DNA from 4 places in the Paragemmobacter aquarius genome. Region 3 is predicted to be linked to each of the others. Evidence: riboswitches for the same ligand, from Rfam matches in the RefSeq annotation. Region 3 holds a riboswitch; each other region holds the start of a gene.
What was found. Region 3 has a riboswitch for cobalamin ahead of HYN69_RS20010 (DUF1636 family protein). Riboswitches for the same ligand answer to the same signal wherever they lie in the genome.
Positions count from the first base shown of each region.

Region 1: linked by a shared signal. The riboswitch ahead of HYN69_RS05205 (CbtB domain-containing protein) and the one ahead of HYN69_RS20010 (DUF1636 family protein) in region 3 are both predicted to bind cobalamin.
Region 2: linked by a shared signal. The riboswitch ahead of bluB (5,6-dimethylbenzimidazole synthase) and the one ahead of HYN69_RS20010 (DUF1636 family protein) in region 3 are both predicted to bind cobalamin.
Region 4: linked by a shared signal. The riboswitch ahead of HYN69_RS19285 (DUF1636 family protein) and the one ahead of HYN69_RS20010 (DUF1636 family protein) in region 3 are both predicted to bind cobalamin.

Region 1 covers NZ_CP028918.1:1,071,672-1,077,225, forward strand. The annotation lists gene HYN69_RS05190 (cobyrinate a,c-diamide synthase) at 1-774, shown strand, start outside; gene cobA (uroporphyrinogen-III C-methyltransferase) at 771-1,496, shown strand; gene HYN69_RS05200 (DUF1636 family protein) at 1,493-1,801, shown strand; cobalamin riboswitch at 1,857-2,077, shown strand; gene HYN69_RS05205 (CbtB domain-containing protein) at 2,113-2,292, shown strand; gene HYN69_RS05210 (CbtA family protein) at 2,297-3,031, shown strand; gene cobF (precorrin-6A synthase (deacetylating)) at 3,078-3,836, shown strand; gene pepT (peptidase T) at 3,840-5,060, shown strand; gene HYN69_RS05225 (transporter substrate-binding protein) at 5,274-5,554, shown strand, end outside.
Region 2 covers NZ_CP028920.1:17,728-23,281, reverse strand. The annotation lists gene HYN69_RS19330 (TniQ family protein) at 1-239, opposite strand, end outside; gene HYN69_RS19325 (TniB family NTP-binding protein) at 176-1,054, opposite strand; gene HYN69_RS19320 (Mu transposase C-terminal domain-containing protein) at 1,056-2,441, opposite strand; partial or broken gene HYN69_RS21595 (hypothetical protein) at 2,936-3,130, shown strand; cobalamin riboswitch at 3,393-3,578, shown strand; gene bluB (5,6-dimethylbenzimidazole synthase) at 3,621-4,301, shown strand; gene HYN69_RS19305 (propanediol utilization protein) at 4,294-5,100, shown strand; partial or broken gene HYN69_RS19300 (threonine-phosphate decarboxylase) at 5,115-5,554, shown strand, end outside.
Region 3 covers NZ_CP028920.1:154,652-160,205, reverse strand. The annotation lists gene HYN69_RS20020 (ABC transporter substrate-binding protein) at 1-900, opposite strand, end outside; gene HYN69_RS20015 (ABC transporter ATP-binding protein) at 916-1,701, opposite strand; gene HYN69_RS20010 (DUF1636 family protein) at 1,698-2,150, opposite strand; cobalamin riboswitch at 2,181-2,394, opposite strand; gene HYN69_RS20005 (GTP-binding protein) at 2,513-3,727, shown strand; gene HYN69_RS20000 (DUF1826 domain-containing protein) at 3,724-4,380, shown strand; gene HYN69_RS19995 (hypothetical protein) at 4,381-4,710, opposite strand; gene HYN69_RS19990 (hypothetical protein) at 4,707-4,979, opposite strand; gene HYN69_RS19985 (WD40 repeat domain-containing protein) at 4,979-5,554, opposite strand, start outside.
Region 4 covers NZ_CP028920.1:11,214-16,767, forward strand. The annotation lists gene cobN (cobaltochelatase subunit CobN) at 1-2,106, opposite strand, end outside; gene cobW (cobalamin biosynthesis protein CobW) at 2,116-3,150, opposite strand; gene HYN69_RS19285 (DUF1636 family protein) at 3,154-3,510, opposite strand; cobalamin riboswitch at 3,600-3,834, opposite strand; gene cobO (cob(I)yrinic acid a,c-diamide adenosyltransferase) at 3,878-4,531, shown strand; gene HYN69_RS19295 (cobyric acid synthase) at 4,536-5,554, shown strand, end outside.

The DNA.
Region 1 (5,554 bases), on a different replicon from region 3:
TCGATCGCGCTGCCCGAGCGCCATCTGGGGCTGGTGCAGGCCGAAGAGATGGCGGGGCTTGCGGCGTTCATGGCCGAGGCGGGGGCGTTCATTGCCGAACATGTCGATCTTGATGCGGTGATCGCGGCGGCTTCCCCTACGCTTGCGGCGGGCGTTGCGGTTGCGGTGAAGGCTCCGGCAGGGCGGATCGCGCTGGCGCGGGATGCAGCGTTTTCCTTTGTTTACCCGCATCTTATCGATGCGTGGCGCAAGGACGGGGCGACGGTGTTGCCGTTTTCACCCTTGGCGGATGAAGCGCCTGATGACAGCGCGGATGTGTGCTGGGTGCCGGGGGGATACCCGGAATTGCACGCGGGGCGGCTGGCTGCGGCGTCGAATTTCCGTGCGGGGTTGCGGGCTTTCGCGCGGACGCGGGCGGTGCATGGCGAATGCGGCGGCTACATGGCGCTGGGCGCGGGGCTGGTGGCGGCGGACGGGACGCGGCACGAGATGGCCGGATTGCTGGGGCTGGAGACGAGTTTCGCCAAGCGGCGGATGCATCTTGGCTACCGCTTGGCCGAGACCCTGACCGAAACGCCGGGGCATGGCGCGGGCGCGCGGTTGCGCGGGCATGAATTCCATTACGCGACGATATTGGCGCAGCCCGATGCGGCGCTGGCGCGGGTGGTCGATGCGACGGGGGCCGAGGTGGCCGAAACCGGGTCATGGGCTGCGTTCGGGGGCGGCGGGCGCGTGACGGGGACGTTCTTTCACTTGATTGCGGAGGCCACATGACGGGCTTCGTCTCTTTCGTATCCTCGGGTCCTGGCGATCCGGAACTGCTGACGCTCAAGGCCGTGGCGCGGTTAAGGGAGGCGGATGCGGTGCTGTTCGACGACCTGTCCTCGGGGCCGATCTTGGGCCACGCGCGCGACGGGGCCGATCTGGTCGGTGTGGGCAAGCGGGCGGGGCGTGCATCGCCCAAGCAGGACCATGTCAGCCGTTTGCTGGTGGAATATGCCGCCACGGGCGCGCGGGTGGTGCGGCTGAAGTCGGGCGATTGCGGGTTGTTCGGGCGGCTCGAGGAGGAGACCGACGCTTTGCAGGCAGCGGGGATTCCTTATGAGATCATTCCGGGGGTGACGAGTGCGAGTGCGGCGGCGGCGGCGGCGGGGATACCGTTGACGCGGCGGCTGACGGCGCGGCGGGTGCAGTTTCTGACCGGCGCGGATGTGACGGGGGGGCTGCCCGCGGATTTGAACTGGGCCGCGCTGGCGGACCCGCTGGCGACGACGGTGGTGTTCATGGGCAAGCGCACGTTCGGGGCGATGTGTGCGGGGCTTATGGCGCACGGGTTGCCGGGGGATACTCCGGCGATGCTGGCCGAGTCGGTTGGGCATCCGGAGCAACGGCTGACGCGGACGACGATCGCGGGGCTGGCGGCGCTGCTGGCCGAGGGGCCGGGGCTGTTGCCGGGATTGATTCTATACGGTCCGCTTGCGGGGGATGGTGCGTGAAGATCACTGTCTGCGGCAGTTGCGCGCTGGGGCGGGCGGGGTTTGCCGAGACCCTGCGCGAGGCGCTGGGCGGGCTGGCCGAGGTGGCGCTGGTCGACTGCATGTCCGGTTGTGCGCGGGCATCGACGGTGGCGTTCAGGGATGCGGGCAAGACGGCCTATCTGTTCGGCGATGTGGTGGCGGATGACCTGCCCGAGCTGGTGGTTTTCGCGGGGCTTTACGGAGCGTCGGCTGATGGCAATCTGGCCGATGCGCGGGCAATCGGCGGGTTGCGGATGAAGGCCGTGGCGCGAATCCCCGGATAGGTCGCGCTTGGGCTGCGATCTGCCGCAAAGCACCTTGACCGCAGGGGCGGTTGATGTGCAGATGGAAGGGCAAGGTGCCCCGTTAACGTGCAAAGCACAGGGGCTGAAACGGGAATGGGGAAGGGGCGGACCGAATACGGCGCCCATGGCCCCAGCCGCCCCCGCGACTGTAAGCGGCGAGCGGCCTTCGACGACCACTGTTCCCGCAAGGGGATGGGAAGGTGAAGGCCGTTACGACCCGCGAGCCAGGAGACCGACCTTGCAGGGATGAAACATACGCCGTCGGGTGTGACGGTCGGGAGAACGACATTATGACGACCCTTGCTTCGGTCAAGAAATCCTCGGGCACGCTGGCACAGGCCGCGGGTTCGATCATCGCTGTCATGGCCATCGGCGTTGCGCTGATGTTCGTGGCGGGCCATGCCCAGTCGGCGACGCTGCACGATGCGGCGCATGACATGCGCCACGCGACCGGCTTCCCCTGCCACTGAACTGATGTTCCAGAGATTGGTGACCGGCGCGGTGTTCGCCGGTTGTGCAGCAGGGCTGATTGCCGCCCTGTTGCATTTTTCGTTTGTCCAAGCGCTTATCCTGACCGGCGAGCAGTATGAATCCGGCGCGCTGACGCATTTCGCGGGCGGCGGGGATCATGCGGTGCATGCGGATGCGGGCGAAGCGTCAGGCGAGGACGCGGGGCATGACCACGCGACGCATAAGCATGGCGAGAGTGGCGGATTGGCGCGGGACGGGCTTACGGTTCTGTTCACCGTGCTGATCTACGTGGCTTACGGCTTCATCCTGATCGCGGGTTTCGGTGCGGCTTCGACCTTCGGCGCGCGGATCGGGGCGGTGCAGGGGCTTTTGTGGGGGATCGGCGGGTTTGCCGTGTTCCAGCTTGCACCTGCGATGGGGCTTGCGCCCGAACTGCCCGGAACGGTTGCCGCCGATCTTGGTGCGCGGCAGGTCTGGTGGTGGGGGACGGCGCTGTTGACGGCGGCGGGCCTGCTGGGGCTGGGCTACGGGCGCAAGGCATGGGTGTTCGTGTTGGCGGGTGTGGCTTTGGCCTTGCCGCATGTCATCGGTGCGCCGACGCTGGGCGAATATTACGGCTCGGCACCGCCCGAGCTTGGCGCGGCCTTTGCGGCGCGCGTGCTGGGTGTCGGGCTGGTGGCATGGGCCGTGCTTGGCTGGGTTGCTGGCTCTGTCTGGGCGCGGGGCGAACGGGTATAGCGGGCGGGGGGCGGATGTTCCGCCCCCTGACCAAAGGGAGGGTGGTATGGAAAAGCTGGTCCTGATCGGCATCGGCACGGGCAACCCCGACCATCTGACGCTGCAGGCGATCAAGGCGATGCGGGGGGCGGACCTGATCCTGATCCCGCAGAAGGGGCCGGACAAATCCGACCTTGCCGGATTGCGCCATGCGATGCTGGCCGAACATGCGGCCGATGTGCCGGTGGCCGTGTTCGACATGCCCAAGCGCGATGTATCGGGCGGGTATCTGGCAGGGGTGGATGCCTGGCATGATGCGATTGCGGCGGCTTGGGTTGCAGCGATTGCAACGGTTCAGGACGGACGGGGATTTTCGCGAGATATTCGCACGGTTGCGTTGCTGGTCTGGGGCGATCCTTCGCTTTATGACAGCACGTTGCGGATCGCGTCGCGGCTTAAGCCTGCGCCTGTGGTGACGGTCGTTCCGGGGGTCACCTCGATGCAGGTACTTACGGCGGGGCATGCCATTCCGGTCAACGAGGTGGGTGCGCCCTTTACCGTCACCACGGGGCGGCAGTTGCGCGATCATGGCTGGCCTGCGGGGGTGGATACGCTGGTCGTCATGCTGGACGGGGAGTGTTCGTTCGGCTCGGTGCAGCCTGCGGGCGTGCATATCTGGTGGGGCGCCTATGTCGGCATGGCCGAGCAGGTCTTGGCCGAGGGGCCGCTTGCCGAAATGGCCACGACGATCCCGCCCTTGCGCGAGCGGCTGCGGGCCGAGCATGGTTGGATCATGGATATCTACGTTTTGCGCCGGAAGGGATGAGCGATGTTCGACCGCGAGCTTGAGGAACGGCTGGTGCGCTATGCGCGGGTCGACACGCAGAGCGACGAGACATCGGCCACGGGGCCGAGCACGGATATCCAGTGGGTTCTGGCGCGGATGCTGGCCGAGGAGTTGACGGGGATCGGGGCTGCCGATGTGCGGATTACGGAATATGGCGCGGTGCTGGCGACGGTTCCGGCCACGGCAAAGGGGCCGGTGATCGGGCTTCTGGCGCATATGGATACCGCGCCGCAGTTCAATGCGACGGGCGTGAAGCCTGTGGTGCATCGCGGCTACAACGGCGGGGATATCACGTTCCCCGATGCGCCGGAGTTGCGGCTTTCGCCCGAGAATTCGCGCCATCTGGCAGACAAGCTGGGGCATGACATCATCACCGCCAGCGGGACAACGCTGCTCGGGGCCGATGACAAGGCGGGGATCGCCATCATCATGACGCTGGCGCGGCATTTGTTGGCGAACCGGGATATTCCGCATACGGGGCTGCGGATCGCCTTTACACCGGATGAGGAGATCGGGCGCGGGGTGGACAAGCGTTTGCCTGCCGATCTGGGGGCCGATTTTGCCTATACGCTGGATGGCGGGATGGTGGGCGAGATCGAGTATGAAAGCTTTTCCGCCGATGGCGCGGTGGTGCGGGTCACGGGCGTGTCGGCGCATCCGGGCTATGGCAAGGGCAAGCTGGTCAATGCGCTGCATCTGGCGGCCAAGATCATCGCTGCGCTGCCGCAGGGCACGCTGGTGCCGGAAGTGACCGAAGGGCGCGAGGGGTTCGTGCATTGCTACCAGATGGGCGGCACGGCGGCCGAGGCCGAGTTGCGCTTCATCTTGCGCGATTTCGAACTGGACGGGTTGGCGGCGAAGGGGGCGCTGTTGCGCGCCGTGTGTGATGCGGTGCAGGCGGGCGAGCCAAGGGCGGTGATCTCGGTCGAGATCACCAAGCAGTATCGCAACATGCGCTATTGGCTGGAAAAGGACATGACGCCAGTCGAGTTGGCGCGGGCGGCCTGCGAGGCCGAGGGGATTGCTGCGGTATCGGTGCCGATACGTGGCGGCACCGACGGGTCGCGGCTGACCGAGATGGGGGTGCCGACGCCCAACATCTTTACCGGCATGCAGGAAATCCACGGGCCGCTCGAATGGGTGTCGGTGCAGGACATGGCCGCCGCCGTGCGGGTTCTGCTGCGGCTGGTCGGGCGCGGCTGAGGCTGCGCCCGGGAGCGTATGCCTGAAATTTAGGCAAATGTCATGATGCACCGCCGGTTTGGTGCATCCTTCCCTTGACCACGGGTGCATTGCCTCTAGTCTTGGTCACACATCGGCGAGAGCCAAGCGGCACACGGGCCCCATGATGCGAGGAAGTTTTGCGCTTCCCTGCATCGGGGCCTGTCGCATTTTCGGGGGGAGGAACGGGGCGGCATGAAGCGGCGGGTGGAACTGGGGCTCTTATATTCGCGGTCGGGCAGCTATACGCTGATTTCCGAAGCGTGCCGCACGGGTGCCTTGGCCGCGATTGCCATGGTGAACGCCGACCCTGCGCTGGATGTCAGCTTTGTTCCGGTAGAGCGTGACCCCGAAGGCAATGTCGATCTGTACGGGCCGCTTTGCGAGGAGATCCTGAGGGATACGGGGGCGCGCCATGTGATCGGCTGCGTGACGAGCTGGAGCCGGAAAGAGGTTATCCCCGTGCTGGAAAAGCA
Region 2 (5,554 bases), 140 kb from region 3:
GTGGTCGCGGCCACCTCAACTTCAAAATCCAGCATGGCGACCTGTCGCGTATCGACTCCGATATGCGCCAGGAGTTCGTCGACCTCACAATGGTTGGTGACCGCCAATCGCGTCAGCCATCCAGAAAGCAGCTCATCTGCAAGAGGCGTGACAGTTTTCGGCAACGGGCTCCGCTTCAAGCTCTGGCCTTCTCGAGCCGTCGCTGGGTATTCGCATGGCGCGACCAAACGGGCGTCCATTTTGCGACTGCATCGTCGGTGATGCATTCTTGGCCAGTGACGATTGCGTCGATGGATAGGTCCTTGACCAAGGAAAATACCCGCGAGGTCACCCCGCCGGTCAGCGCCAGTATCTGCTTGAGCGATTTGACCTTCAGATTGGACTTCTTCGCGAGCGGCATGGCCGCGATCAGGGTCTGGATCATGTCCGAGAACTCGGCATCGTCGCGCCAGTTTGGCAGGTGGTGTTCATCCAGGCGTCGCGCGAGTTGGACATCGCCGCGAATGGCATCGACCGCTTCGCTGACTCCAAAGCAAACCAGCGATGCCTCGAGTTCATTGCTGAGATAACGCAGAACATTCAGGAAGCGGCGTTGTTCGCGATGGGTTCCCGCGAGGAGGTTGTGGACTTCGTCAATCATGATCATCCGAAGCCCGAGGTCGCGAAGAAGGCCAACAACGCGGACCTCAAGCGAAGCGACGCTTTGGGCCCGCAAGCTTAACGCTGATGACGGAGCGCCGACGGCAGCGAGGATGTGCATGTAGAACCGCCGCTCGTCCGGCGCTGGTGGTGCCTGCAAAAGAAGCAGCGGAGTGCGCGTGATACCTGATTCCGGATCGTATTCCGGCGCGTACCTGCGCGACAGGTTGCGGGCGATCATCGTCTTCCCGATGCCAGAGGCCCCATGCACGAGAAGGCCCGGCATTCGAGTCTGCCGTGGCATCTCGATAAGGCCTTGCAGCCGGTCCAGCACTTGTTCCGCCCGCGGAAAGCCGATCCAGATATCCGATTGAATGAGGGCGATGCGGCCGTCTGCTTCTGTTTCTGTCCTCAATTCACCAGCGCTCCACCTTAAACATGGGGCGCGATGTATCACCGGTGTCGACTGGTCGCAGCCCCTCCGACACCCGATCATCGGCGGCCAGACCCTTCATCGAAGAACTCCTTTCACGGGATCGGCGCTCTGCCTTGGTCAGCGCGCGGCTCTCACCCTCGATTTGGCGTTGCTGCCGGATCAATTCGGCAAGGACCAATTCATTCGTGCCCACTTTGCCCATGGCCCGTGCCTTTTGCATGGCCTCCCGGTATTCCCAGAGCGACACCGGCGGGATTTCAAGGTTGCGGTACCGGGCCTCGACACATCTGTCGCCGTCCAGTTCGATCCAGACGGACGAGAGATCGCGGGGATCGTAGCGGACGACCACCTTTCCGTCCTGGCGACCGACATAGCCCGCGAGGGCGTCGGACCAGTAGCGCAGGTCGAACAGATGGATGCCGTCACGACGTACTTGCCGCAGCTCACTTGGCAGGAAACTCACCCGAAACGCCTCCATGTCGAAAGGGATGTCGCCGGACATCTCCCCGGCGAGCGCTTCCCACTTGGCGACAGGTGTGCAGCCAAGGCTCGAATGAATGCTGTTGTTGTAGCGACAGATTTCCAAGGCAAACCACCGATCAAACTCTCGCAAAGTCATCGCCGCCATGGCTTCCGCGTTATAGCCGCCCTTGGCCGCGACCGACGACTGCGTTGTTCCTGGCAAGAGATGCACCGCGCCCATCATGGTCCCGATCAGCCGCTCGACATGCCCACCAAAGTGAGGGCTCCCCGGCGGGCGATAGACCAGATTGATCCCCCATTCGGCGCAGGCCGATTGAAAGGCGCGTGACCGAAAATCGCGACCATTGTCGACGTGAATGCTGTCCGGCTTGCCCTGCGCGGGCCACGGGACACTACACTCGAGGTCGGCCAGAAACTCTGCTTTGGGCGCAACAGCCCGCGTTAGGCAAAGGGCCACCGAAAGGCGAGACGGCGCCTCGAAGCTGACGTGGTATCCCGTCACCATGCGCGTGGCGATATCGATCGCCAAGGTCACCCAAGGCCGGCCGATGGGTTTGCGCTCGAAACTGTCGACAAGGATGATGTCCGCTGGTGTGTGATCGATCTGCACAACGTCCAGCGGTCGTACTGATCTGTTCCTTCCCGTCACCGGCGCAAACCTTTGGCGCGCTGCCTTTGCGCCCTCGCGTGCTTTCATGACTTCGCGGGCATCCATCGCATCAAGCCGCCGCTGAACGGTGCGGCGCGTCGGCGGCTGAAACCCACTCTCAAGGCAGGCACTGCGGATTTCTGTCACAACTCGCGCCAGGCTGGGGCGTTCTCGCCGAAGGTAGTATCGAGTCAAATGGTCTTCGATTATACCTTCGACATCAGCGGGCACCATGACCGACCCCGTGGGTCGGCCGCGTTTGCGGGGAACAAGAGCGCTTGTCCGGCCACCTTCTTCCGCAAGTCGTCGAATCCAGCGCCAGACAGTGGTCTTGCTGACGCCAAGCTCCCAGACTGCATCACGTATGCCGCTCTCCAAGCTCCCGGTGCGGCTGAGATACGCCTGTACAAGCGGTCGAAGGACCGATGCCCGGCGCAGCGCCTCAACACCAGAATCGCCACAGTCTTCGTCATTACCCACTATCGCTGCCAACCGTCCAACCCCGCGCACCCTGTGTCAGCTTTAATGGCAAGAATGTCGAATTTAAAGGCAAGATACCATATTTAATGGCAAAGCCGCCCCTTTGATTTTGTTGACTTTCGCATACCGCATTTAAGGGCTACGCGACACTCGGGTTCATGCGCCGTTGGCGGACCGGTTCGTCAAGCACGGCTCCAAAAGCTTCATCTGAGCCAGAACCGTTGGCCAAAGAAGATCCCAAGATGCAGGAATTTCATGACCAGATCCGCGCCGCGCCGAGTTCCAACCGGGAATTTCATGCCTCTGACCTTTGTCGCCTCATCGGGCAGGCTGCTTACGACGCACGCATCGTAGACGTCATCCGGCAGTTGGGTTGTCCGAGGTTCACGGCGACGCTTGCAGTTCATGGCCGTGCTGTTTTGGCCGGAGAAATTCGGAGGTGATACCTCTCCCAATTGAAACCGCGAACCGAAGTCGCAGTACGGCTTTTTGTTTTTGCAGAGCAAACAAATTTCGATCCTCTGAAACGCGTTCTTTCTTGTTTGCTAACGGCAAGCTACCCAAAAGGCGAAGTTGCAGCATTTGGACCGCAACAAAATCATGAGAAACGCCCAAGTCCGATTTGTCAGTTACCGCCACACAAGCTATGGCGTTCTTGGAGATGGCGTCCCTCCGATGTGCAGTTGCGCGCGCGTTTCAGTGGGATTAAGCCAGTTGTTGTCTGGTGCCCTTCGTCTTGGCGAGGGGATAATCGGGAACGCGGTGCAACTCCGCGACGTGCCCAACGCTGTAAAGTGGACGGGACCACAAATGCCACTGGCCGAAAGGTTCGGGAAGGCGTGGTTCCGGATGAAGCCAAGTCAGAAGACCGGCCAGACGAAACCGGGGCGGGCGATGGCCGGCGCAGGTCCCGTTTCTGTGCAGGGGAAGACTATGACCGCCGAACCGTTCTTGACTGATGCCGGGCCGTTTGCCGAGGCCGAGCGCGCTGCCGTATATCGCGCGATTCACACCCGCCGCGACGTACGCAGTCAGTTTACCGACCGCCCAATTAACGACGCCACACTGTTGCGCCTGCTGACAGCAGCGCATCATGCGCCCTCCGTCGGGCTGTCGCAGCCTTGGAATTTCATCGTGATCCGGTCAGAGGCAGTAAAGCTTCGGGCGCAGACGGCATTTGCCAAGGCCAATGCCGAGGCACAGGCGATGTTTCCCGAAGACCGCCGTGCGCTTTATTCGTCGCTCAAACTGGAGGGCATACTGACCGCACCCATAAGCCTGTGTGTCACATGCGATCACAGCCGGGGTGGCCCAGTGGTGTTGGGGCGCACGCATCAACCGCAGATGGATGTCTATTCCACTGTATGCGCTGTGCAGAACCTGATGCTGGCGGCAAGGGCCGAAGGGATTGGCGTCGGTTGGGTCAGCATCTTTGACCCCGCCGACATGCAGCAACTGTTGGATCTGCCCAATCATGTCAGCGCGGTGGCGTGGCTGTGCCTTGGCCATGTCGATGCGCTTTATTCCGAGCCCGAGTTGCAAGCGAAAGGCTGGGCCCAGCGGGTTCCACTGGCCGATCTTGTTTTTGCCGAACGCTGGGGGCGGCGTGCCTAGACCGATTTCGGTGCCCTGCCATTTCGGCGAATGGATGCAGGGGCGGCTGGGGCCAGCTGGCCCAGTGGCGCTGATCACGCTGACGCCTGCCGGTCCGCGGGTGATTGCGCGCTGGCGTGCGGGTGTCGGGCTGGCGTGTCAGTCGGTGACGCATGGCCCAATGGATCCGGCGTTGCTGGCGCGGTTTGCGCGGGCGCTTGGTGGATTGCCACCGGGGCGGACCCTACTGCGGGTGCCTTATCCGCCTGGCCTGGGCACTGGCATGTCCACCGCTGGTCTGCTGGGGGTCGCGGCCTTTGCTGGGCGGGCGCTTGCGCCGCTGTCTCTGGCGCGGGCTTGTGTGGCCGCCGAAGGAGCCAGCGATCCGCTGATGTTCGCCCAACCTTCGCGGCTCTTGTGGGCCTCGCGTCAGGGGCGGGTTCTGGCGCGATTGTCGCCGCAGCCGCGCGCGCACCTGCTGGCCGGGTTTTGGGGTCCAGCACGGCCGACGCAAGCGGGCGATCTGGCATATGCCGACGTATCGGACCTTCTGGAGCGTTGGCAGGCCGAGGCCCCGCTGGCCACCCGTGCCGCTCTTGCCAGCGAGAGTGCGGCGCGCTGCGTTGCCCTTCGCGGCCCGTCGGAGGACCCGACCGAACGGCTTGCACACGATCTGGGGGCGCTTGGGTGGATGATGTCGCATTCGGGTGCGGCGCGGGCGCTGATCTTTGCCCCGGGCGCTCTGCCGCGCCATGGTATGGCGGCATTGCGTGAGGCTGGGTTGCGAGGTGTTCATCATCTGGCCACCTTGGGCGAATGACAAGGAGCACATCTATGCGCGATCACGGCGGAAATCTGGATCAGGCGATGGCCGTTTTCGGCACGGGCGACTGGATTGACCTGTGCACGGGTATCAACCGCCGCCCTTGGCCATTGCCCCTGCTTGACCCGGACTGTTGGCGCAGCCTGCCGACTCGGGCAAGTCAGGCGGGTTTGGTGGCGCAGGCGGCGCGCGCATGGGGAGCATCAGATCAAGCGGCCGGAATAGCGCTTGCGGGCGCGCAGGCGGCTATTCAACTAATGCCCTTGTTGCGGCCCGCCGGGCGTGCGGCAGTGCTGGGGCCGACCTATAACGAACACGCGGCGTGTCTGTCACAGGCAGGCTGGGATGTTGCCAATGTCAGCACGCCAGAAGCCCTGCACAGTGCCAGCCTTGCCGTGGTGGTGAACCCCAATAAACCCGACGGGCGCCGCCATACCCCGCACGATTTGCT
Region 3 (5,554 bases):
CACCGCCTTGATGTTGCGGGGGCCGGGGGTCGCCTCAACATATTCCAGCACGACGAAACGGTCGTTCTTGACCGCGTCGATATTGGCGAAGGCTGGGTTCTCCTTCATGAAGGCGATCTTCTGTTCGGCCGTCACATCACCGTAGTTGACGATCACGATCACCTCGGGGTTGCGTTCCACCACGGGCTCCCAAGCGATCTCGGCCCAGCTTTTTTCCAGATCATTCATGATGTTGATGCCACCCGCGGCCTCGATCAGCGCGGTCGGCATGGCATAGGCGCCGGCGGTAAAGGGCGCTTCTTCGCCGCTGTCATAGACGAACACGCGCAAGGGCGCGCTACGCTCCACACCCGCCGTCACTTTGGCCAGACGGGCCTGCCAACCTGCGACCAGCGCCTGCGCGCGCTCTTCGACCCCGAAGATGCGGCCAAGGTTCAGGATGTCGGCATACATGTCATCCATGCTGGACTTGGCCTTGGGGCCGATATGGATGCAGCTTTCGGTCAGCTCGTAGGTCTGGATGCCCAAGGGTTCCAGCGTCTCGGGCGTGACCTCGCCGCCGACCTTCATGCCATAGTTCCAACCCGCGAAGAAGAAGTCAGGCTCGGCCCCCGCCAGCACTTCCTTGGTTGGGTATTTGGCCGACAGTTCCGGCAGTTCGGCAACCCCTGCGCGCATGTCTTCGTCCAGCGTCTTCCAGCCGGAGATGCCAGTATAGCCAATCATCGTGTCGCGCAGCCCCAGTACCAGCATCATTTCGGTCAGGTTCACATCGTTCGAGATGGCGCGGGTCGGGGCGGCGTCGAACGTTACCTCGCGGTCGCAGCTTTTCACGGTGACGGGATAAGCATAGGCAGTCGTTGCGGATAGCAGGAGTGCAAGAAGCGAGAGACGAATCATGTTGGGTCCTTTGGGTCAGAGTTGGAACGAGAAACGCGGGCTTGGCCCGGTTCGGTCAATGCGCGCCTTGACGTGGAACGCATCGGCAAGGGTGGCTTCCGACAGCGCTTGATCGGGCGGTCCGTCGGCGAGGACGCGGCCATCGCGCAGGATCAGCACGCGTTCAGAGAATTCGGCTGCAAGGGTCAGGTCATGCAGCGTAGCGATAACGGTCAGTCCCAGCCCCTTGAGCAGGGCCAGAAGTTCCAACTGATGGCGGATGTCCAAATGGTTGGTCGGTTCATCCAGCACAATCACGCGCGGTTGCTGCGCCAGCGCACGTGCCACCATCACCCGCTGACGCTCGCCCCCCGACAGGGTGCCAAAGGCGCGGTCGGCCATACCGTACAGGTCCATCCGCAGAATGGCGCCCTCGATGATCGCGGCATCTTCGAACCCGGCGGTGGAAAGGGCCGCGCCCCACCCCCTGCGATGCGGCAAACGACCCAGTGCCACGATCTGCCGGGCGGTCAGGGCGAAATCCGTGGGCTGTTCCTGCAGCACGGCGGCAAGGTTGCGCGCGGCCTCGGGGGCGCCCATCGCCCAGATATCGCGGCCGATCAAACGCACGGTGCCTTTCCGCGGGGACTGATGGCGGTAAATGAGGCGGAGCAGCGAAGACTTGCCCGCACCATTGGCCCCGCAGATCGCCATGATCTGCCCGTGCGGCACGGCAAAGCTGATGTCGGACAGGATGTCAGGCCGCCCCTTGGGCCCCCATGAGACACCTGTCAATTCCACGGCGGGCTTTTGGGCCGTCACTGGATCGCCCCTTCGCGGGTGACAATCAGGGCCGCCGGTATTCTCGCCAGCGTGTTGTCACAAAGGCGCGGGGGGCAATCGCGACCGCTCATCCAGCCGTCATCGACAGCCGCATAGAGTCGCGAGAATTCCACAAGATCATCAATCGGCTGGGCCGGATCAATGTCGCCAAACAGCCAGGTCGCCTTGGCATTGGCCCGCCAGCCGACCACACAAGCCCCGCCATGGTCCGGCACGCAGCCTGCAAGGCAGGCGGTCCCGGACACTTCGAATTCATCGCCAAGACCTGCCGCCGCAATGGCCGCGCGCAGCCTTTTCAGCAGGGCAAAGCCCGGCGCGCAACTGCTGCCCCTGTGCTTGCAGGCCTTGCAGACCAAAATCTGATGCGGCGCGGATTGCACCACGGAATAGGCAGGCGTACCCGCAGGCCGCCGCGGTCTATCGTCCATCGAAGACTCCTTCCGGGGCACCCCGCCCGGTGGTTGCTGACTTCGATGGCAGGTCTCCTGACTCGCGGGTCTGGGCTTTCCCCGCCTTCCCAGCCTGTAAAAGGCCAGTGGCATCGGGGGTCGCTCGCCGCTTACAGTTGCGGGGGCAGTCACGGAATTGGCGGCTAATGCCTACACCACACCGTATTCCCTTTTCACCCGGCCGCGCGTGGTTTGGCCGGGAACCATCGTGCCCGAAGATGCCGCCTCCTGTGGGCGTGGTCAATCCGCATTCCGACCGGGCACACCCGCCAAACGACATTGCAGTTCCTTCTGATTCGCTCTAAGTAGATTTGTTATAGTATAACATAACAGAGTGAGCCATGCACCTTAGCCAAACCGACCCCCGACTTCCCGTCACCGTCCTGTCCGGCTTTCTGGGGGCCGGGAAGACCACGCTTCTGAACCACGTCCTGAACAACCGCGACGGCCGCCGCGTGGCGGTGATCGTCAACGACATGTCCGAGGTGAACATCGACGCCGACCTCATCCGCGAAGGGGCAGAATTGAGCCGGTCAGAGGAAAAATTGGTCGAGATGACCAATGGTTGCATTTGCTGCACTCTGCGCGACGACCTGTTGACTGAGGTGCGGCGGCTGGCGTCCGAGGGGCGGTTCGACTATCTGCTGATCGAAAGCACAGGCATTGCCGAGCCGCTTCCCGTCGCCGCGACCTTTGATTTTCGCGATAAGAATGACATTAGCCTGTCAGATGTGGCGCGGCTGGATACCATGGTCACGGTCGTAGATGCCGTGAACCTGCTCCGCGATTTCTCCAGCCATGACTTTCTGGCCGACCGGGGCGAGAGCCTTGGTGATCAGGATACGCGCAGCCTGGTGAACCTGCTGACCGAGCAAATGGAATTCGCCGACGTCGTCGTGCTGAACAAAGTGGGCGACGCCACGCCCGCCCAGGTCGATGCCGCCCGCAAGATCATCCGGGCGCTGAACCCTGATGCAAAGGTGATCGAAACCAGCCATTCGCGCGTGGACCCGAATCAGATCTTCGACACAGGGCTCTTTGATTTCGACACCGCGCACGAACATCCGATGTGGGCCAAGGAGCTTTATGGCTTCGCCAACCACACGCCGGAAACCGAGGAATACGGGATCTCCTCTTTCGTCTACCACGCTCGCGAACCCTTTGATCCGGCCAAAATCCATGCCGTGCTGAACGGTCCCCTGCCGGGCGTGATCCGCGCCAAAGGGCATTTCTGGATCGCCACGCGGCCCGATTGGGTGGCCGAGTTCAGCCTGGCCGGGGCCATGTCATCAGTCACGCCCTTGGGGCGCTGGTGGGCAAGCGTCCCCGCGGAACGGCTGCCCAAGCACCCCGAGGCGCAGGCCGAAATTGCTTCGAAATGGGCCGAACCCTGGGGCGACCGGCGGCAAGAGATCGTCTTTATCGGCGCGGACCTTGACCGAGAGGCGATTTGTGCCGCGCTGAACGCAGCCCTTGTCACCACCTGTGATTTTACCCCGCAAGCGTGGAGCAAGCTTACCGATCCTTTCCCGCAGTGGAATGCGAAGGCGGCATGACGGGCGCGCTTCGCAAACCCCGCCCGCGCGCTGTCTGGGTGGCCGCCTCTGACCACTCGGAGGGCCTTGGGCGCATCCACGAACCGGGTGTCGCCGCAGCGCTATGGCGCAGGCAGCGCGATCCGGGCTTTGCCGCCTGGATCGAGGGGGTGTCCCCCGACAAGCTGCCGCGTCTTCGAGCGCAAATGGCTGTGACCGAGGTTGAGGCGGCAGTCCATGCCGCCTGCGACGTCACCGGTCTGGTTCTGTCGCAAGAGCGGCAGACGCTCGCGTCAGATGCTGCCGCGCTGGCCAGGGTTTTCGGCGCGGTCATGGCGACGACGCGGGTGCAGGTTCGTCTTGATGTCATCCAGACCAACGCCTGCCACAAGTTCCACTGTGACCGGATCACGGCGCGCCTCTTGTGCGCCTATCGCGGACACGGCACCGAATACGGGCCCGCCGCAGCTGACGGAATTGTCCCAAGACACAACGCCCTTGCCCCCTTTGACGCAGCCATCTTTCGCGGCACCCTTTGGCCGGGCGAGGATTGCGGGCTCCTCCACCGCTCACCCCCCATCGCAGGCACGGGCGAGACGCGGCTGTTGCTGGTGGTTGATCTGCCCGAAGACGAAGAAGATTGCGACTGTGGTTTGCCGCATCTGCTTTCCTGACTACGTACCCAGAATGCTGATGTGCAACCGCACCGGCATCGCCCGCAGGATGGCGATGATCCGGTCGGCCACGGCGGGCGGGCCTGCGTCTATGAGGATGCGCATTGCCAGCGGTTGCGAGGCCGCACGCAACAGGCGCTGGCGCGGATGGCTATCAGGCAAGCAGCAGGTGCAGCCGGGGCCCATCAGCCAGTCAAGCGGGGTGCAGGGGACATCGCCCGTTTCAGTCAGGATGAGGGGAGGATTGCGCGAAGAGCGGGCAAGGTCCGCAATGCGCGCTCGACGGGCCTCGGCGCTGTCGCCCTCGATCAGGTGGACAAAGCTGGTCAAGGGGCCGGGACACTCGATTTCAGCGATTGCACTTGCGCTTCAGTGACTTCGGCGACCGAAGACGGAAAGCGCAGCACAAACCGGCGGCGGTCGGCAAGGGTGACGGTCACCACAGTTTCCAGATCAGGACAGCCGGGTTCATGGCAGGCAAGCTCGGCAATGGCAATGTGATCCTTGTCGCCCAGAGACATGAGGCTTGCGATCCACTCCTTCAGTCGGGCAACGGCTTCGGCGTTCGGGCGGGGGCGACGGTTGAAGAGACCCAGCATCAGCCCGCCCCCAAAGGTGCCCAGAGGACGCCGCCCTGTTCATCTGCCGCCAGCAGCCAGCCCGTCAGCGGCGTAACGGCCAGCAGGGTTACCGGCGCGCCGGTCGGGCGTTTGACCGCGCGAGGCTCGGCGATCTGGTCGATTTCGGAAAAGATCACCGCGCCCGAGGAATAGCCCGCCAGCACCGCCTCATGCCCCGGCAAGGCACAGATCGCGGTCACATAGCCGCGCCCGCCCCAGGCCAGTTGCATCGGGCCGCGACCCATCGGGCCTTGCGCCCCGTCAAAGGGCCACAGGATCGCCTCATCCGCGCCGGTGGTCGCAAGCCAGGGTAGTTTACCAGCCCAGGCCCAGCCCTTCACCTTCTGCGGATAGCCCGACATCCGCAGGTCGGACTTGTCGCGCAAGCGCCAGCCGTGCAGGGCGTTTTCCTGCATTCGGGTCATGACGAAGCGGTCATCGGGGCTGAAGCTGACAGCGGTGTGGCTGCCCGCCCATTTCAGGGCGGTGGGCTTCCAGCCACGTTTGTCGCGCGCCCAGATTGTGACCCCACCATAATGCGCGACCGCCAACCG
Region 4 (5,554 bases), 140 kb from region 3:
CCCCCGCGCGGGCGACCCTGATGGGCCCGGCGCGACCCGAAGCCCCGCCAGAGCCCGCATCAGCCCGTCGCGTTCTGCCGCACCGCAAGCGCCGCGCCCCAGCACGTGCAACCCGTCGCCATATTGGCTTTCCTTGATGTCGCAGACAAAGCGGTCGATGCGGGTGATCGCCTCGGCAGGGCTGGCGCCCTCTGGAATGCCCAGATCGGTCTCGACGCCAGATGCCTGCGCTTCGCTGCGGATCTCGGAGATCAGCCGGTTGCGGCGACCAGGGTCCAACCCGTCGGCGGTGGAATATTCGTCCAATAGCCGTTCCAGACGGTGCATCCCTTCGGGCACCACGGCGGCGCGCAAGGGCGGCGGCATGTGGCCAAGGGTCAGCGCGCCGATGCGCCGCTTGGCCTGTGCGGCCTCGCCCGGATCGTTAACGATAAACGGATAGATCACCGGCAGATCGCCCACCAGCGCCTCGGGCCAGCAGGCGGCGGAAAGCGCCACCGATTTGCCCGGCAGCCATTCCAGCGTGCCATGCGCACCCATGTGCAGGATAGCGTGCAACCCCTGCGCGCGCAGCCACAGATAGAACGCCACATAGCCATGCCGGGGCACGCGCGACAGATCATGGTATTCGCCGTCGCGCAGGGCGACCTCGCCGCGTTCGGGTTGCAGCGCCACCAGTACGTCCCCAGCCCTCGTCGCGGCAAAATGGAACGCGCCATCGCGGCAGGCAGGGTCATCCTCGGGCGCGCTCCACGCGCCGTACAGCGCGTCGCGCAAAGGATCAGGCAGACTGGTCAGCGCGGCCAGATAGTCCTTCAGCGGCCATGCCAGCGTGTCGTTTTGCAAGGCTGGGGCCAGCGCGCATGGCCGCGCGCCATAGCCCGCCGCGCCCAGATCGGCCAGCAGGCCTTCGGTCGAGGCCAGCGCATCCAACCCCACCGCATGCGCCATCTGATGCGGGCGACCGGGATAGGTGGACAGGATCACTGCCAGACGGCGCTGGTCAACCGGCGTTTGCGCCAGCCGCAGCCAGCCCATGACCCGCGCCACCACGGCAGCCACCCGGTCCCGGTCCGCCCGATGGGCAAAGCGCGAAAATTGCAGGTCGGGATCGCGTTTGGCCGCAGTCTTGAAGGACACAAGGCCCGCGAACAGCCGCCCGTCCACCTCGGGCAGCACGACATGCATCGCAAGGTCTGCCGGTGACAGGCCACGATCCGACCCGGCCCAGTCGCGGCGGCGCGCGGTGGACAGCGCTACCTGAAACACCGGGCACCCCGCCACGTCAAACGGTGTGGACCCATCATCGCCGCGCGCCGAAAAGGCGGTTGCGTTGATGATCGCAGGCGGACATGCCTGCGCCAGCACGGGGCGCAGCCAATCGGCAAAACCCGGCGCCTTGAGCGACGGCGCAAAGACGCCCACCGCAGACACGCCCTGCGCACGCAGGCCAAGGATCAGCGCGTCGATGGGGCCGGTATCGGCCGCCGTAAGATAACTGCGATAGAAACTCACCAGCACGACCCGCCCCGGCGGCAGGTCCGCGATCACGCCCTGATCGGGGTCATAGATCCCCATGTCGGGCATCCGTTTATCGCCCGGCACCGGCCCGGCATACAGCCCCGCTGCCAGCGCCAGTTGCGCCAGCGCCGCCTGCGCTGCCACCGCGCCGCCCGCGTCACACAAATCCTGCAACCGCCGCAAGGTGGAGACCGGCAGGGTCGAGGCTGTATCCAGCGCCGGGTCCACCCGCCCGTCCGCAGGCAGCACCGCCAGCGCGATCCCCCGCCTGCGTGCCATGTCCTGCACCGACGCAATGCCGTAAGGCCAATAGGCTTCGCCGCCGATCAGGCGGATCAAGATTGCCTTTGCCCTCGACAGCGTCCGCTCGACATAGGTATCGACCGAGACGGGATGTTTCAGCGCAACAATATTTTGAAGCCGCAGGGACGGAAGACCGCCGCCAGCCCGCTGCCAGCCGGCCGCAAACGCGCCAAGGTCGCTGTCGGAAAACGACAGGACCACCAGATCGGCAGGGTCCTGCCCCGGATCAAACGGCGCCTCGGCCGTGTCCAACCCCCGACTGTCGCGAAAGACGACGTGCATCGCGGGTCCTTATGCCTCCAGCGCGGCGCGGATCGCGGCAGGGTCGATGTGGTGATGTTCCGCGATCACCACCAGCCGCGACTGGCGCGGCCCATCACCCCACGGTCGGTCATATTGGTGGCGCACCCGCTCTCCGACCGCCTGGACCAGCAGACGCATCGGCTTGCCCGTCACAGCGACATGGCCCTTGACGCGCAGGATGTGCTGATTGCGCGCCAGACGCTGGATGCGCAGGGCCAAATCGTCGGGGTCGGTGATTTCGGGCAGATCGATCACCACGCTGTCGAAATCCTCGTGCTCGTGGTCATCCTCGCCGTCGTGATGGCTGGGGCGCGCGGCGATGTCATCCTCGGCAGCGGCGTTAAGGCCCAGGATGAGGCGCGGGTCGATCCGGCCATCCGTCACAGGCAGGATCGCCACCTTGCGCGACATCTCGGCCTCGATCACGCCGCGGGCGGCGGTCAGCCCCACCTCGCCTGCCAGATCGGCCTTGGTCAGCAGGATCAAGTCGGCGCACAGGATCTGATCCTCGAACACCTCGGACAGGGGGGTTTCGTGGTCGATGCTGTCATCCGCAGCACGTTGCGCATCCACCGCCGCCACATCGGGGGCGAAGCGCCCGGCTGCCACCGCCTCGGCATCGGCCAGGCCAATCACGCCGTCAACGGTGATCCTTGACCGGATCGCGGGCCAGTCGAACGCCTTGAGAAGCGGTTTCGGCAGTGCAAGGCCCGAGGTTTCGATGAGGATGTGATCAGGGCGCACCGGCATTGCCATCAGCGCCTCGATCGTGGGGATGAAATCATCGGCCACGGTGCAGCAGATACAGCCATTGGCCAGCTCGACGATGTTTTCCACCGGGCAGTTTTCATCGGCGCAGGATTTCAGGATGTCGCCATCCACCCCCACCGTGCCGAACTCGTTGACCAGGATCGCCAGACGCTTGCCTTGCGGGTTTTGCATCAGGTGGCGGATCAGCGTGGTCTTGCCTGCCCCCAGAAAGCCGGTGATGACGGTGACGGGGATTTTGGTCAGGTCGGTCATGGATCAGGTCTCCAGCGGGGGAATGCGGGCAAGCGTTTGCTTGCGAAAGATGGTGGGGCGGTCGCGCCAGGGCACGATACCATCGGCAGAGCCGGCAAACAGCCCGGCCCCGCGCAGGATTTCGGGCACGTCATCGGTGGTCATCCGGCCATAGACATAAGACCAGCCGCCTGCTTTGCTGAGCGCGATCGCACAACCATGATCGCAGGCCGACAGACATTCCACCGCGCGCAGGGTCACGCCGTCGGGCAGGCCCGACTGCGCGACCGTGTCAAACAGGGTTTGACCGGGGGCGGTTTGCCCGTCGGGCAGCGGCTGACCAGCGCGGCAGGTGGTGCAGACATGCAAGACAGTCGTCATGGCCTCTCCCGTAAGTGTCGCACGGGGCAGCCTGCGGCATGGGCGTGATGCGCCCAAACTCCGAAGGTCGCGGAACACCCCGTCCGCGCGTTTCAGTTCTGGAGCTGGCAGGTCTCCCGGCTTGCGGATCTCAAGGCGGGCGCAAGGCCTGCCCCGGCGGGCTGCCCGTCTTCCCGAACCTTGCGGCCAGTGACGTGGGGCAGACCTTTCCGGTCACGGTCGCGGGGGCGGCTGCGCTTGGGGTTGCGGCAAGGCGTGCCGCAAATCCTGTCGCATTCCCTTTTCACCTGTCCTAAGACAGGCACCAACTCCTTCATGCCGTAGTCTGCCACAAGGATTGCGCTGTCAAGAACAAGGAAACGTCTCGATGTCCGCCACAAACGACACCTCCACCGAAGGCCCGGGGCCCGGTCAGGCCGACGATCTGGCCCGCCACGCAAGCAAGATGGCCAAGAAAAAGGCCGCCCGCGACAAGATCATGGCTGGAAAAGCAGGCGAACGCGGGCTTTTGATCGTGCATACCGGGGCGGGCAAGGGCAAATCCTCGTCCGGGTTCGGCATGGTCTTGCGCTGCATCGCACATGGGATGCCCTGCGCCGTGGTGCAGTTCATCAAGGGCGCCTGGGACACCGGCGAGCGGCGCCTGATCGAGGGTCATTTCAGCGCCCTGTGCCAGTTTCACGCGATGGGCGAAGGCTTTACCTGGGAAACCCAGGACAAGGCCCGCGACATCGCCGCCGCCCGCGCCGGTTGGGAAAAGGCCAAGGAGCTGATCCGCAACCCCGATATCCGCTTTGTGCTGCTGGACGAGATCAACATCGCCCTGCGCTATGATTACCTTGATCTTGACGAGGTGCTGGCCTTCTTGCGCGCGGAAAAGCCGCCGCTGACCCATGTCTGCCTGACCGGGCGAAACGCCAAGGACGCATTGATCGAGGCCGCCGATCTGGTAACCGAGATGACGCTGATCAAGCATCCGTTCCGGTCGGGCATAAAAGCCCAGCCGGGGGTGGAGTTCTGACGCGATGCCCGCGCTGATGATCCAGGGCTGCGGGTCGAACGTCGGCAAGTCGATGCTGGTGGCAGGACTGTGTCGCGCGGCGGTGCGGCGCGGGCTGTCGGTCGCGCCGTTCAAGCCGCAGAACATGTCGAACAATGCCGCCGTCACCGCCGATGGCGGCGAGATCGGCCGCGCGCAGGCATTGCAGGCGATAGCCTGCGGGCTGGAGCCGGTGACCGACATGAACCCGGTGCTTCTCAAGCCCGAGTCCGAGGTGGGCGCGCAGGTGATCGTGCAGGGCAAGCGGCTGACGACCGCGCGGGCGCGCGATTATGCGGCGCTGAAACCGCAGTTGATGGGGGCGGTGCTGGACAGCTTCCATCGCTTGCGCGGGGCGCATGATCTGATGATCGTCGAAGGCGCGGGCAGCCCGGCAGAGGTGAACCTGCGCGCGGGCGACATTGCCAACATGGGCTTTGCCCGCGCCGCCGATGTGCCGGTGGTTCTGGTCGGCGACATTGACCGAGGCGGGGTGATCGCGCAGATCGTGGGCACGCAGGCGGTGATCGACGCGGGCGATGCGGGAATGGTTGCGGGGTTTGTCATCAACAAGTTTCGCGGTGATCCGCGATTGTTCGACGACGGCTATGCCTTCATTCAGGCGCGCACCGGCTGGCGCGGCTTTGGCGTGGTGCCGTGGTTTTCCAAGGCCCATCTCCTGCCCGCCGAAGATGCACAGGACATCGGGTCAAGCCCGCGCGGTCTTGGCGGCAATGACGCCGTGACCATCGCCGCGCTCTGCTTTTCCCGTATCGCCAATTTCGACGACCTTGATCCGCTCAAGGCAGAACCGGGGGTCAATCTGGTGATGGTGCAACCCGGGCAGGCCATTCCCGGAGACGCACGGCTCGTGATCCTGCCCGGGTCGAAATCGACGCGCGGTGATCTGGCGTTTCTGCGGGCGCAGGGCTGGGATGTGGATGTGGCCGCCCATATCCGGCGCGGCGGGCATGTGCTGGGCATCTGCGGCGGCTATCAGATGCT